2 regions of the Bradyrhizobium sp. GW821-FHT13H06 genome follow, and region 1 is predicted to be linked to the other one. Evidence: riboswitches for the same ligand, from Rfam matches in the RefSeq annotation. Region 1 holds a riboswitch; the other holds the start of a gene.
The links. Region 1 has a riboswitch for cobalamin ahead of AC1RQP_RS19820 (DUF1636 family protein). Riboswitches for the same ligand answer to the same signal wherever they lie in the genome.

Region 1 (7,564 bases):
ACGGCTCTCGCGGAAAACGACGTGCATCAAATACCAAGTCCTGACCTGATCGCGGCCTCGTCGATATCGCCATGCTCGCCGATCACGACGAGCTTGGACTGCCTGAGACCCGCGCCCCAGGGCCTGTCGAACTGGTGGCGCACGCGCTCGCCGACCGCCTGCAGCAAGAGGCGCATCGGCTTGCCCGCGACCGCGATATAGCCCTTGGCACGCAGCACGTTCTGCTCGCGCGCCAGACGCTGGACCGAGGCGACCAGCACATCGATATCCGCGACCTCCGGCAGATCGATCACGACGGAAGCGAAATCGTCGTGCTCGTGCTCCTCCTCGCCGTCATGATGCGACGGACGCGCGGCGAGATCGTTCTCGGCGGCAGCGCCAAGGCCGAGAATGACGCGCGCATCGATCGCACCGTCGGTGACGGAAAGCATCGGCACGCGGCGCGGCATCTCGGCGGTGATCGCCGCCCTGGCGGCTTCGATTCCGGCCGCGCCCGCGAGATCCGCCTTGGTCAGCAGCACGATGTCCGCGCAGGCGATCTGGTCCTCGAACACTTCCGACAGCGGCGTCTCGTGGTCGAGATTGTCGTCCGCCGCGCGCTGCGCTTCGACGGCAATCGGGTCCGGCGCGAAGCGGCCGGCCGCGACAGCCTCGGCATCGGCCAGCGCGATCACGCCGTCCACCGTGATGCGCGAGCGGATCTGCGGCCAGTCGAACGCTTTGAGCAGCGGCTTCGGCAGCGCCAGGCCCGAGGTCTCGATCAGGATGTGATCGGGCCGCACCGGGCGCGCCAGCAATTTCTCCATCGTCGGAATGAAATCGTCGGCGACGGTGCAGCAGATGCAGCCGTTGGCGAGCTCGATGATATTCTCCTCCGGACAGTTCGCATCGGCGCACGACTTCAATATCTCGCCGTCGACGCCCTCGCTGCCGAACTCGTTGACGAGCACTGCGAGCTTCTTGCCGTTCGCATTGGCGAGCAGATGCTGGATCAGCGTGGTCTTGCCGGACCCGAGAAAACCGGTGACCACCGTCACTGGAACTTTTGCGAGCGAATTCATTCGGCGGCCTCCGGCACGACGGCAATGGGGGGAATGCGGGCAAGCGACTGCTTGCGGAAGATTTCCGGCCTGCTGCGCCAGGGCACGAGGCCGTCGGGCGCAGCCGCATAGGCCGCCGCGCCTGCGACCACGTCCTGCGCATTCGTCTCCGACAGGCGGCCATAGACATAGGACCAGCGGCCGGGCGCGCTGAGCGCGACCGAGCAGCCCTGGCTGCAGGCCGACAGGCATTCGACGGGAACCACATTGACGCCCTCGGGGACGCCGGCGTCGAGGATCGCGCCATGCAGGCGCTTGCCGGGCGTCGTCTCGCCCTCGCCAAGCGTCTGGCCGGCGCGGCAGGTGATGCAGACGTGAAGTGTGACGGTCATCGCCTCTTCCAGGATAAACAGCGGGAGGCGAGAGGCACACGGACCCTGACTCGAGAGGCCGTTTCCCCGTCGCGGAACACCCCGTCCGCCGGTCCAAAACTCGTCGCGCTGGCAGGTCTCCCGGCTTGCGGAGCAGGGCTTTGCCCTTCGATCCCCGCCTTCCCGATTCCCGCGGGAATCAGTGGCTTCGGGCATCTCTCCGGTCACGGTCGCGGGGGCGGCTGCATTTTGGACCCAAATCTTGCCGATTCGGACCCTATCGCATTCCCTCTTCGCCTGTCATAGGACAGGAACCAACGCCGGGCCACCATTTGCCCGTGGCTGCCACTTGTCAAGCCGAAGGACTGGACCGATGACGCCTGAACCGGACACCCGAACGGGCGAGGAAACCGACGCCCGGCACGCCCAGAAGATGGCGAAGAAGAAGGCCGCCCGCGACAAGATCATGGCGACCAAGAGCGGCGAAAAGGGCCTGATCATCGTCCACACCGGCAGCGGCAAGGGCAAATCCTCCTCGGCGTTCGGCATGATCGTCCGCTGCGTCGCCCATGGCTTCCCCTGCGCGGTGGTGCAATTCATCAAGGGCGCCTGGGACACCGGCGAGCGGCGCCTGCTCACCGGCCATTTCGGCGATCTCTGCCAGTTCCACGCCATGGGCGAAGGCTTCACCTGGGAGACGCAGGACCGCGCCCGCGACATCGCCGCCGCGCGCGCCGGCTGGGAGAAGGCCAAGGAGCTGATCCTCGATGAGAGCTTGCGCATGGTCGTGCTCGACGAGATCAACATCGCGCTGCGCTACGATTATCTCGACATCACCGAAGTGGTCGAATTCCTTTCGACGCAAAAGCCGCCGATGACGCATGTCGTGCTCACCGGCCGCAACGCCAAGGACGAGCTGATCGAGATCGCCGATCTCGTCACCGAGATGACGCTGGTGAAGCACCCGTTCCGCTCCGGCATCAAGGCGCAAGCCGGCGTCGAGTTCTGAGTCTCTTCGGCAATGACGCGCGCATTGATGATCCAGGGAGCCGGTTCGGACGTGGGCAAGTCGCTCATCGTCGCCGGCCTTGCGCGTGCCTTCACGCGGCGGGACTTGCGCGTGCTGCCCTTCAAGCCGCAGAACATGTCGAACAACGCGGCCGTCACCGTCGACGGTGGCGAGATCGGCCGCGCCCAGGCGCTCCAGGCGCTCGCCGCCGGCGTCGAGCCGCATACCGACATGAACCCGGTGCTGCTGAAGCCCGAGACCGATGTCGGCGCGCAGGTCATCGTTCACGGCAAGCGCATCGCCACGGCGCGTGCGCGCGACTACGCCGCGATGAAGCCATCATTGATGGGCGCGGTGCTGGAGAGCTTCGAGCGGCTGAAGGCGCGCGCCGATCTCGTGCTGGTGGAAGGTGCCGGCAGCCCGGCCGAGGTGAACCTGCGCAAGGCCGACATCGCCAATATGGGCTTTGCGCGCAAGGCGGACGTGCCGGTCGTGCTGGTCGGCGACATCGACCGCGGCGGCGTGATCGCGCAGCTCGTCGGCATCAAGACGGTGATCGACGCCGACGATGCCGCGATGATCCGTGGATTTGTCATCAACAAGTTCCGCGGCGATCCCACGCTGTTCGACGACGGCTACAGACTGATCGAAGACAAGACGTCCTGGCGCGGCTTCGGCGTGCTGCCCTGGTTCGCGCGTGCCGGCGAGCTGCCGGCCGAGGATGCGCTGGGCCTGAGCGACGCGCGAAAGCCGGGCCGATGCAAGATCGCCTGCCTCGCTCTGTCGCGGATTGCCAATTTCGACGATCTTGATCCGCTCAAGCTCGAGCCGGGCGTCGATCTCCTCATGGTGCGTCCGGGCGACGCCATTCCCGGTGATGTCAGGCTCGTCATCATCCCGGGCTCGAAATCCACGCGAGGCGATCTCGCCTTCCTGCGCGCGCAGGGCTGGGACATCGATCTTCTCGCGCACCACCGCAGGGGCGGCCATGTGCTCGGCCTCTGCGGCGGCTATCAGATGCTCGGGCACAGCGTCGCTGACCCTGACGGCATCGAGGGCCCCGCGGGCGAGACTCCGGGCCTCGGACTTCTGGACGTGAACACGGTGATGAGCCCGCAGAAGACGCTGACGCGGGTTGCGGCCGTGCATGCCGCCACGGGGCAGCCGATCGAGGCCTACGAAATCCATATCGGCCGCACCGACGGCCCCGATCGCGCCCGCCCGTTCGCAAAACTGAATGGCGAGCCGGAAGGCGCGATCTCGCAGGATGGACGCGTGCAGGGCAGCTATCTGCACGGCCTGTTCACGTCGGATGGTTTCCGCAAGGCGTTCCTGGCCAAGCTCGACATTCCCGCGGGCGACGAGCCCTATCACGCCAGGGTCGAAAGCGCGCTCGATGCCCTCGCCGATCACATCGAAACCCATCTCGACGTCGACGGCCTGCTCGCGCTAGCGCGCTAGAGAACGTTAGGTTGAACCGACGGCCGCGGCTCGTTCACCTCTCCCGCTTGCGGGAGAGGTCGGCACGAAGCGCCGGGTGAGGGCTTTCTCCTCTTGGGGATTGTCCCGTCGCGGAAACACCCTCTCCCGCAAGCAGCAGAGGGAGTGCATCGTCGTTGCTGCGACCAAGCTCATGTTCATCATGCGCCAGGGCCTCGCCGAGCCGCGCCCATTCGGCTTCGCTGCCGGGAAGCCCGAGGCGCAGCCATGTCGGCTTCTGCGCAAAGACGCGCGACCAGATTTGGCGACGCGCGAGCTTCTCCTGCGCGGCACGCGCGTCAGGCGTTTCGTACGAGCGAAACAGCGGCGTGCCGCCAACAAGCCGCCAGCCTCGCGCTCGCGCCATGTCGTCGAGGCGGCCGCAGTCGCGCGCAAGCCGCGCCGACGTGGCCTCGGCCCAGGCCTGGTCGTGCAAGGCGCGACAGCCGATCGCAATCGCCGCCCCCGAGACCGGCCATGGACCCGACATCGCCGCGAGTCTGGCGATGTCGGCGGCATTGCCGATCACAAAGCCGAGGCGCAGGCCGGCAAGGCCATAGAACTTTCCGAAGGAGCGCAATATCAAAAGTCCCGGCCGATCCGCTTCGGGAGCGAGCGACAATTGCGGCACGGCATCCGCAAAGCTCTCGTCGATCACGAGACGGCCGACGCGCGGCAGCATTGCCAGCAGATCCCTGGGCATATGATGCCGGCCGTCGGGATTGTTGGGATTGACGACGACGGCGAGGTCCGCGCCCGCCAGCGCGTCGAGGTTCTCAACCTCCTGGACGTCCCAGCCTGCAGCCGACAGGACCCCAGCATATTCATTGTAGGTCGGGCCGAGGATGCGGGCGCGACCGGGCGGTGCCAGTTGCGGCAGCAATTGAATGGCGGCCTGCGCGCCACCCATCGCAACGACCGGTGCACCGGTGCGGTAGGCCTGCTGCGCGGCCCGATGCAGCGCCTCGATCTCGGCACGCGACGGCAGCGCGCTCCACGCATGCAAGCTCACCTCACCCACCGGATAAGGCAGCCGGTTGATCCCGGTCGACAGATCGATCCAGTCCTCCGCGCGTCCACCAAAACGCTGCCGGGCCTGATCCAGATTTCCACCGTGCTCGCGCATGCCCCGTTGTTTCACGCGAAAGCCAGGACCGCAAGCAGGCCGGCGAGCAGCAGCATGGCGCGACGGTACAGCGTCAGTGCCTCGTCGATGTCCGCGGCGCGCGGATCGCGCGCGCCTTCGTTCAGCCAAGGCTCGTTGGCGACGCTGCCGTGATAGATGCGGGGGCCGCTGAGCCGCACACCGAGCCCGCCAGCCATGGCCGCTTCCGGCCAGCCGGCATTGGGCGAGCGGTGGCGGCGCGCATCCCGCGTCATGCACGACAGCGCCTCCGACCGGTGCGGCGCCAGCAGCACGAAGAGAAATCCTGTCACCCGCGCCGGAATGAAATTGGCGACATCGTCGATGCGCGCCGCCGCCCAGCCGAACGCTTCGTGCCGTTCGCTGCGATGACCGATCATGGAATCGAGCGTGTTGATGGCCTTGTAGCCGAGGATTCCAGGCAGGCCGAACAGCGCGCCCCAGAACACGGGCGCCACGATGCCGTCGGAGGCGTTCTCCGCGAGGCTCTCGATCGCCGCCCGCGCGATGCCGGCTTCATCGAGCGCCGCTGGATCGCGGCCGACGATGCGCGAGACTGCGTCTCGTGCAGCGGCGACGTCGCCGTCCCGCAACGGGGCCGCGACGGCGGCGACGTGGTCGTGGAGCGAGCGCAAGGCGACCAGGGGCCAGGCCAGGACGCCCACCAGCACGATCTGGATCCAGCCTGAAGGAAGCAAGGATTGAAGCCCCCAACCGAGCGCGACGGAGAGCGCGATCACCACGAGTGCACCGGCAACGCCGGCAGCGCGGCGCAACGCCGGCGGATCGGACGCGCGATTCCAGGCCGAGTCGATCGCGGCAATCAGCCAGCCCAGCCAGGTGACGGGATGGCCGATCCGCGCGAACAGCCACGACGGCCAGCCCAGAAGGGCATCCACCGCCATCGCCACTGCCATGGCCCCCGCAAAATCCACGCAAATCTCCCGTCTCGCTCCGTCCCTGTTGCGCAAGACCGCGGCCGAGCGCAAGCCCCCGCCGCCTGATTTCGGCTTTGTCTTTGCCCGCGTTTGATGATTAGTGCTGGCGACAGGAGACCTTCATGGCCGTCATCTTGATCACTGGCGGAGCGCGATCGGGCAAGAGCACCCGGGCGGAAGCGCGCGCGCGCAGCTTTCCCGGCCAGCCCGTCTACATCGCAACCGCCGAGGCGCTCGATGGTGAAATGGAGGAACGCATCGCACGACACCGCGCGCGGCGCGGAACCGATTGGATCGAGCGCGAGGTCCCGCTCGATCTCGTGCCGGCGCTGCTCGCAACCGATGGCGGGGGCGCGAGGCTCGTGGACTGCCTGACGCTGTGGCTCTCCAACCTGATGCATGCGGCGCGCGACTGGGAGCGAGACGTGCGAGATCTCGCCGGCGCCCTGCCCCGCCTCAGCAGCCCCGTCGTCCTTGTGACCAACGAAGTCGGCCTCGGCATCGTGCCCGACAACGCGCTGGCGCGCAGCTTCCGCGACGCCGCCGGGATCATGAATCAGATCATTGCCGATGTCGCCGATGAGGTCGAGTTCGTCGTCGCCGGCCTGCCGATGAAGCTGAAATGATCCCGCGCGCCGAGCTCTTGCGAGACGTCGTCGCCGATCTCAGGATCGCGGCGTCGTTCGTGACGATCCTGCCCGTGGCATCGTCGAAGCCCGCCGGCGACGGCGCGATCGCGCGCGCAACCTGGGCGCTGCCCGTGGCGGGATTGCTGGTCGGCCTCGCCGGCGCCTTCATCTACATGATCTCCATTCGCTTCGGACTGACATCGGGCCCCGCCGCGCTGCTCGTGCTGGCCACGACCGCTCTCATCACCGGCGCGTTGCACGAGGACGGACTTGCCGACACCGCGGACGGACTCGGTGGAGGCCGGACACGCGAGCGCAAGCTCGAGATCATGCGCGACAGCCGGATCGGGACCTATGGCGTCTGCGCACTGATCCTGACGTTCGGCCTGCGCTGGAGCGCGCTCGCGGCGATCGCCGATCCCTGGGCCGTCATGCTCGCGCTGTGCGCTGCGCACGCTGCTGCCCGCGCCGGTGTGCCGGCCTTCATGTCGCTGGTCAGCCCGGCGCGGACTGATGGGCTGTCGGCCGGCGCCGGATCGCCGCCGGGCCGCAGCGTGGCCATTGCCTTCGCTGTTGGAACCCTCGCGCTGGCCCTGACGTTGGGGCCGGGCAAGGCGCTGGCCGGCCTGGTCCTGCTGTCGCTCGCCGGCCTCATGCTGGCGCGGCTTGCCATCCGCCAGATCGGTGGGCAGACCGGCGACATCCTCGGGGCGTTCGAGCAGCTGGGCGAGATCCTGATCCTGCTGGTTGCCGCCTCCTTCCCGGAGGGACATTGACGTCATGGTCGAGTTCGATGACGCCTTCCGCCAGCATTTGCGCGAGCTGTTCGTGTGGCGCCGCGACGTGCGCCGCTTTCGCAGCGACCTATTGCCGGCCGGCGCCGTCGATCGCCTGATCGAGACCGCCTGCCTCTCGCCTTCGGTCGGCCTCAGCCAGCCCTGGCGCTTCGTCACC
Region 2 (7,564 bases), on a different contig from region 1:
AGTTCGCGGCCAATCCGCCGGATGCCGCTTGGGACGGCGCCTGGCGACTCGAGCAGAAATAGGCTGCCGCGGAATAATTGATGCTACCCCATAACGATGTTCGCCGTGACCTATTTCCCGGATTTAGGTTAGCTGTCCTTGTGGCGTTTGACGGGGACACGCCGATGACAGAACTTCAGGACAGGTTGGAACGGTTCGAGACGCTCACCGCCGAATGCGAACTGATCGCCAAGCTCGCCACCGACAGCACCAAGCGCGAGTTCTATCTGAGGCTCGGGGAACAGTATCGCCAGCTGGCGGTGGATATTCGGCAGGCGATCGCGACCACGGCTGCGGCCTGAGGCCGGCTGAAATCCGTTCTTAACATTTAGCGCGCATTCTCGCAGCACGCGGGCATCGCCGATCGGCGGTGGCTCGTGGTGGGAAGGCCGGGGTTCGTTGCAATGCAGCGCACCTCGCGAGTGTCATCGTGCTGTGCCTGACAGGGCAAGTCCCATGCGCCTCGTTGCCGTGATCATATTTGCGCTCATGACGGCGGCCTGCGACCAGGAGCGGGACATCACCGGCTCGACGACGCCGAGCTGTCCGATACGAAACTACAGCAGCTACAATCCACGCGACATGAACCAGTGCGTCAACGCCTGCAGATCGTGCGATCGCGGCACCACGGTCACCTGCACGACATCCTGCACCCTCAAGGGGGCTCGCTGAACGGATTACCTTCTGCCTTGCGAGGCGCGGCTCCCCATCGTCCTCGCCGTCTCGACCTGATAGGGTTGGTCGGAGCAGGGGGACATCGGATGAAATTCGCAAGCCTTGAAATCGACAACGCCGGAGGTCTCGCGGGAACGGCGAGCAGCGCGCAGGCTTCCAGCGAACGTGGCGTCGACGGTGCCGAGGCACCGGAACGATTCACATAGGATAGTCATTGGAAGCAGTGGGCAGGACGCGGAGTCCAATGGAATGGGTATGCTCGATCCCGGCCGGTTCCTGGTATCGTGCTCGCATTGCGATGCCTGGCCGATGGCCGCCAACGTGAAACGTTCAAGCTGGTCGGCATCCCCGCATGAGGTCCGTTTCGTCTGCACGCGCTGCCGGCGCGAAGAGACCGCGATCGTCTCGGCGTCCGGCGAACTGACGCCGATCAAGCGCCTCGACGCTCCGCCGCGGGATGTCGCTGTCGCCTGGGCTCAGGCCCAGCGCCCGCGGGGGCGAACGTAGGCGGCGCAGGGCATTGCTCGATTCGTTGTGGAGCCGGCCGATCGCGTCTGCGCCCAAGATGCCAGCGGTCGATTGACTCCCGGCCTGGACGCCCCGTAGATTGGCCGCTGACGGTTCTCCTCATGGAGATCAAAAGGGAACGTGGTGCGAGATGTCCCAAGGGCGGGATCTTCTCAATGCCATGGCTGCCCCCGCAACTGTAAGCGGTGAATCTCTCGTCCTATGCCACTGGGAATCTCGGTCCTGGGAAGGCGACGCAGAGGTAACGACCCGCGAGCCAGGAGACCTGCCGTCAGCCGTGGTCACACGCGAAGATGTCGGTCGGGGAGTACAGACATTAGCTTTGCCGGAGCCATCGATCGCTCCGCCGTAAGGCCTCGTTCGCTGTGACGTGCCACTGACGTCATGCCGAGGTTATAATTGTGTCCCGTATTGTCACTGCCGCCAGGCGCCGCCGCGCCGGCATCGTTGCGGCCGTTTCGCTGTATTCGCTCGATCTCTCCATCGCCCACGCCCAGCAGTCCGTCGCCGAGCAGCTGCCGCCGGTCGAAGTGACCAGATCCGACGATCAGAACCGTACGCGTGCCAGGGCGATCGGCGATGGCGAGACGGGGCGGCGCCGAGCGGCGCCGGACGGGGCGCGGAGTGGGACCGGCTCGTCCGGCTCGGGCAACGAGGCTGCCGCCGGCAATGGCGGTATCGTCGGCGCGGCTACGACCGTCATTACGGCCGCGGACATCGCTCATGCGCCGTCGCAGACGCTGGCCGAGATCATCGCGACGCAAGTGCCGGGCGCCCAGATCACGACGTTCTATGGCGGCCAGATCGGTGCCAAGACCAGTGTCGACCTCCGCGGCTTCGGTGCCTTCGCCACGGCCAACACGCTGGTGCTGGTCAACGGACGGCGGCTGAACGACATCGATATGGCGCAGGTGGACCTCTCCACCATCCCGCTCAATGCCATCGAGCGCATCGAGATCACGCGCGGCAATTCCGGTGCGGTGCTGTATGGCGACAATGCGGTCGGCGGCGTCATCAACATCGTTACCAAGAACGGCGTCGGCGGCCCGCCCGTGACCGCGCGCATCGAGGCCGGTTTCGGCTCGTTCAATACCAGGCTCGGCAACGTCTCGGCCGCGATCAATTCCGGTCCGTGGTCGACCTCGTTCTACGGCAATGCCGTCAGGACCGACGGCTATCGCGACAACAATCGCTATTCCCAGGAGAATGGCGTCGGCAATCTGAACTACACGACGCCGGGCCTGACCGCCTTCCTGACCGTCACCGCTGACAATCAGGAGCTGCGACTGCCGGGCGGCCGCACCGTCGATCCCTCCATCGGCGTCGACGAGCTCGCGACCAGCCGGCGAGGGACCAGCACGCCCTTCAACTACGCCAATCAGCAGGGTTTTGGCGCGACCGCGGGCTTCACGAAAACCCTTGTCAACGGCGTCGATCTCATCGTCGACGGCGGCGTGCGCGACAAGAAGCAGCAGAGTGCGTTCTTCTCGAGCCCGGCGCCGGTCCCGGCTTTCTTCACGTCGACCTATGTCGATGCTGACCTTGCGACATGGTCGATCACGCCGCGGCTCAGCGTGAAGAGCCTTCTGCTCGGAATGCCGTCGCAGCTGCTGACCGGCGTCGACTACTACGATGCGAGCTTTCAGCAGAACCGCGGCGCCGGCCAGGGTCTCGCTCCCTGGCACAATTACGATCTCAGGCAGCGGACGGTTGCGGGCTATGTCCAGCACACGCTCGGCGTCGCGCCAGCGACCGATATCTCCTACGGCGCCCGGGTGCAGAACACCAATCTCTCGGCACGTGACAATTTCGACCCGGCGGCTCCGTTCAACGCCGACGTCGGCGCGCTCCCGCTCAGGAGCGACGAGACGCAATATGCGCTGCACCTCGGTGCGGAGCATCGCCTCAATGACACCGTCGCGCTGTTCGGCCGGGTTGCGCGCGCCTTTCGCACGCCTGATGTCGACGAGCGGGTGTCGTCGGGCCCTTCATTCGACCCGTTCTTCAATCCGCTCCCGCAAACGTTCCAGCTCAAGACCCAGACCTCGCAGGACATCGAGGGCGGGCTGCGCATCAGAGGAGGCGGACTGCAGATGCAGAGCAGCCTCTATCTGATGGACCTCGCCAACGAGATCCATTTCAATCCGATCCTGTTCTACAACACCAATCTGGATCCGACCCGCCGCTACGGCTCGGAGACCAGCGTCTCCTATCGCATCAACGACGCCCTGCTGGTGCGCTCCGGCATGGCCTATACACGGGCTGTCTTCCGCGAAGGCGTCTGGGCGGGCAACGACGTGCCGCTGGTGTCGCGCTACACCGCGAGTGCGGGCCTCACCTGGAACATCTGGCAGAACTATCTGGTGCTGGACGCCACCGCGCGCTTCTGGAGCGAGCGTCGCATGGACAACGACCAGGCCGGAACCCAGAAGCCGATTCCCGCCAATGGCACGATCGACCTTAAGCTCAGCGGCCAATATGAGCGCTACTTCTGGTCGCTCAACGTCAACAATGTGCTGAACGCGCTCTACTACGACTACGCCGTCGCAAGCACCTTCACGGACGGTCGCTTCAGCGCCTATCCGCTGCCCGGTCGCACCTATCTGCTCAAGGCCGGCGCCACGTTTTGATTTCAATGGGGCTGTCACAGGCCCCCAAATGGACTAGAACTCGAAGAGAAGGAGATCACTTATGGCTCTCAATATCCTGCCGTCCGGCGGCGACGGTTTCCGCCTCCATCCGGTGGCGCCGCGTCTCGCGCCGATGTTCGGCTTCGCGCTGCTGACGGTGTCGTGCGCGCTCGCAAGTCTTGCGTTCGCCTGTGCGACGCCGTTTGCGGCCTTCGCCGTGGTCGCGGCCGCGATGCTGCCGCTGCGACCGGCGCTGCTCGTCGTCACCGGCGCCTGGCTCGTGAACCAGAGCATCGGTTTCGGCGCGCTGCACTATCCCATCGATGGCAGCACCATCGCCTGGGGATTCGTCATCGGCGCGGCTGCGCTGCTGGCGACCGCAGTGGCGTCGGCCCTGCTCCGCATGCTGCCGCAGGGCCGCACGATGCTGATGCTCGCGCTCACGCTCGTCGCCGCCTATGCGGCCTACGAGCTCGCGCTGCTCGCCGCGACGCCGTTCCTGGGCGGAGAGACCGCCTTCACCGCAGCCATTGTCACGCGCATCGGGCTGACCAATTTCGCCTGGCTCGCCGGCCTCGTCGCCGTTTGCGAGGTCGTGCGCCTGCTCGATCCGTTCGGGCGCAAGGGAGTGATGTCGGCCTGAGGAGTCCTCTCGTCGCCCGGATGGAGCGCAGCGAAACCCGGGACAAATCGTTCCATAGCGCGACACCTCCCCGGATTACGCTTACGGCCATCCGGGTTGCATCGCCTCGCCTGTGTCGCCCTCTGTCAATCCACCATCGTGAAAATATTCCACTTTACCGAAATTCGGTTTTGTCGTATGTGTCGCCCATCCCGGTTCATCCTTGAGGGGCGATCATGTGGTCGTCATTGTCGCGAGCCGGGCTTGCGGTGGACGCGGCAGCGTCGTGCACGAGAGGTGAAGGGCCGGGCGGATTGCTCTCCGTGAGCCCGAAGCTGCGTGTGGACGAGCGGCGCTGCTAGGCTTCGTCGTGCCAGCATTTCGGCGGCAAAGTGCACAACGCCGTCGAACCCTGTGGCGCCAACGAACCGCGCGTACGGCAAAACCGTGTGGTCCTGGCCGTCGTTGCTACGGTCAAGCTCTTGCGGAGGCGGCAGTCGCGTCAACCGGCGCGGCGCCGGTGGATTTCGCGAGAGTGAGGGAGGCCAGAACGAACTCGGCTCCCGGGAGAGCACGGCATAAGCCGTCCGACCATCGCGCAGGGAAGGCCGTGTGTTGGGCTTCACCTGTATGCTGCTGTGCGGTTCTCTGCGTGTGCTCTATGCGCAGCAGACCGCGGGTGCGAGCCGGCACCCGGCCTTCCCTGCGCCCTCTTGGCTCAAGAGGGTGGAACGACGAAGCAAAGCTCGGGCGAATTCAGCCGCGAGAACGCGACGGCATGTCCGCAGCCACATCCACCGTCATTGCGAGGAGCGTAGCGACGAAGCAATCCAGAATCCCTCCGCGGAAAGACTCTGGATTGCTTCGCTTCGCTCGCAATGACGCGGAGGAGAGAGCGTGCGCCAAACTCCATTCCCGTGCCCCGGACGCAGCGCAGTGTCCCTTCGACGGTGCGCTGCAGAGCCGGGGCCCATGCCGCCGTGTCGCATACCGTGTGGCCGCGGCAGATTGCAGCCAATGCCCAAGCCGACTCAGCCGCCAGGGTGCGTTGTTCTCGGGGCAGAAATGGGCGCATTGTGTCCGTTGCGAAATCTGAAGTTGTCAGATGGCTCCTCGGCGGAGGTATCAAAGTAGCCTTATCCGTGTCTTCTACGCCACGATTGTTGTGTCTTCGCAACACTCATGCCGCATTTAACCTTCACCATCGGCGGTTCGCGTCGTCGCCGCTTTTTGGCCACACCCGAACATGAATAAAATCACTCTAATGTTTTAAGGCAGTGGCGGTCTTCGAAGGCGACGAGAAAGTCCCAAGGTCGATTCAAATCTTGGCTCTGATTTTTCGGGTCTGAAAGGGTTGGCCGGGGAAACTGGTTGCGATGGTCGCAAAGATTGACAAGCAGAGGCTGCCGAGCCGTCACGTGACGGAAGGCCCTGCGCGTGCGCCCCATCGGTCCTATTTCTACGCCATGGGGCTGACCACCGATCAGATCCACCAGCCTTTCGTCGGCGTCGCCTCCTGCTGGAACGAGGCTGCTCCCTGCAACATCGCGCTGATGCGCCAGGCCCAGGCGGTGAAGAAGGGCGTGGCGTCGGCCGGCGGCACGCCGCGCGAATTCTGCACCATCACCGTCACCGATGGCATCGCCATGGGCCATGACGGCATGCGCTCCTCGCTGCCGTCGCGGGAATGCATCGCCGACTCGGTCGAACTGACGGTGCGTGGTCACGCCTATGACGCGCTGGTCGGCCTTGCCGGCTGCGACAAGTCGCTGCCGGGCATGATGATGGCGATGGTCCGCCTCAACGTGCCCTCGATCTTCATCTATGGCGGCTCGATCCTGCCCGGCAATTTCCGCGGGCAGCAGGTCACCGTGCAGGACATGTTCGAGGCGGTCGGCAAGCACTCGGTCGGCGCCATGTCGGACGAGGACCTCGACGAGATCGAGCGTGTGGCCTGCCCGTCGGCGGGCGCTTGCGGCGCGCAGTTCACCGCCAACACCATGGCGACCGTTTCCGAGGCGATCGGCCTCGCTTTGCCGTACTCGGCCGGTGCCCCGGCACCCTACGAAATTCGCGACGCGTTCTGCATGACCGCGGGCGAGAAGGTGATGGACCTGATCGCTCAGAACATCCGGCCGCGCGACATCGTCACCCGCAAGGCGCTGGAGAATGCCGCTGCCGTGGTTGCAGCCTCTGGCGGCTCGACCAATGCTGCGCTGCACCTGCCGGCGATCGCACACGAGGTTGGCATCAAGTTCGACCTGTTCGACGTCGCTGAAATCTTCAAAAAGACACCTTATGTCGCGGATTTGAAGCCAGGCGGCCGTTATGTCGCCAAAGACATGTTTGAAGTAGGTGGCATACCGCTTCTGATGAAGACGCTGCTCGACAATGGCTTCCTGCACGGTGATTGCCTTACCGTCACGGGCCGCACGATCGCCGAAAACCTCAAGAGCGTGAAATGGAATCCGCACCAGGACGTGGTGCACCCGGCAGACAAGCCCATCACCGTGACAGGCGGTGTGGTCGGTCTGAAGGGCAATTTGGCGCCAGAAGGTGCGATCGTGAAAGTCGCGGGAATGTCCAACCTCAGGTTTACCGGTCCGGCCAGGTGCTTCGACCGTGAGGAGGATGCGTTTGAGGCGGTCCAGAACCGCACCTACCGCGAAGGCGAAGTCATCGTGATCCGCTACGAGGGGCCGAAGGGCGGCCCCGGCATGCGGGAAATGCTCCAGACCACAGCTGCGCTGACCGGCCAGGGCATGGGCGGCAAGATCGCGCTCATCACCGACGGCCGCTTCTCCGGCGCCACCCGCGGCTTCTGCATCGGCCATGTCGGGCCGGAGGCCGCCATCGGCGGCCCGATCGGGCTGCTCGAGGACGGCGACATCATCGAGATCGACGCGGTCGCCGGTACCCTTAACGTAAAATTGAGCGACGCCGAGCTCGCCCAGCGCAAGACCAAATGGAGCGCTCGCGCGACTAACCATACGTCGGGTGTGCTCTGGAAATATGCTCAGCAGGTCGGACCGGCGGTCGGTGGGGCGGTAACCCATCCAGGCGGCGCGCA

Region 2: another riboswitch for cobalamin. It lies ahead of AC1RQP_RS01255 (TonB-dependent receptor); the one in region 1 lies ahead of AC1RQP_RS19820 (DUF1636 family protein).

The regions. Positions count from the first base shown of each region.
Region 1 covers NZ_JBXAPN010000004.1:529,140-536,703, forward strand. The annotation lists gene cobN (cobaltochelatase subunit CobN) at 1-27, opposite strand, end outside; gene cobW (cobalamin biosynthesis protein CobW) at 27-1,061, opposite strand; gene AC1RQP_RS19820 (DUF1636 family protein) at 1,058-1,432, opposite strand; cobalamin riboswitch at 1,526-1,745, opposite strand; gene cobO (cob(I)yrinic acid a,c-diamide adenosyltransferase) at 1,785-2,420, shown strand; gene AC1RQP_RS19830 (cobyric acid synthase) at 2,433-3,881, shown strand; gene cobD (threonine-phosphate decarboxylase CobD) at 3,916-5,025, opposite strand; gene cbiB (adenosylcobinamide-phosphate synthase CbiB) at 5,037-5,978, opposite strand; gene cobU (bifunctional adenosylcobinamide kinase/adenosylcobinamide-phosphate guanylyltransferase) at 6,104-6,607, shown strand; gene cobS (adenosylcobinamide-GDP ribazoletransferase) at 6,604-7,386, shown strand; gene bluB (5,6-dimethylbenzimidazole synthase) at 7,391-7,564, shown strand, end outside.
Region 2 covers NZ_JBXAPN010000001.1:254,122-261,685, forward strand. The annotation lists gene AC1RQP_RS01235 (adenylate/guanylate cyclase domain-containing protein) at 1-62, shown strand, start outside; gene AC1RQP_RS01240 (hypothetical protein) at 165-341, shown strand; gene AC1RQP_RS01245 (hypothetical protein) at 496-711, shown strand; gene AC1RQP_RS01250 (hypothetical protein) at 964-1,221, shown strand; cobalamin riboswitch at 1,316-1,529, shown strand; gene AC1RQP_RS01255 (TonB-dependent receptor) at 1,644-3,872, shown strand; gene AC1RQP_RS01260 (hypothetical protein) at 3,934-4,515, shown strand; gene ilvD (dihydroxy-acid dehydratase) at 5,871-7,564, shown strand, end outside.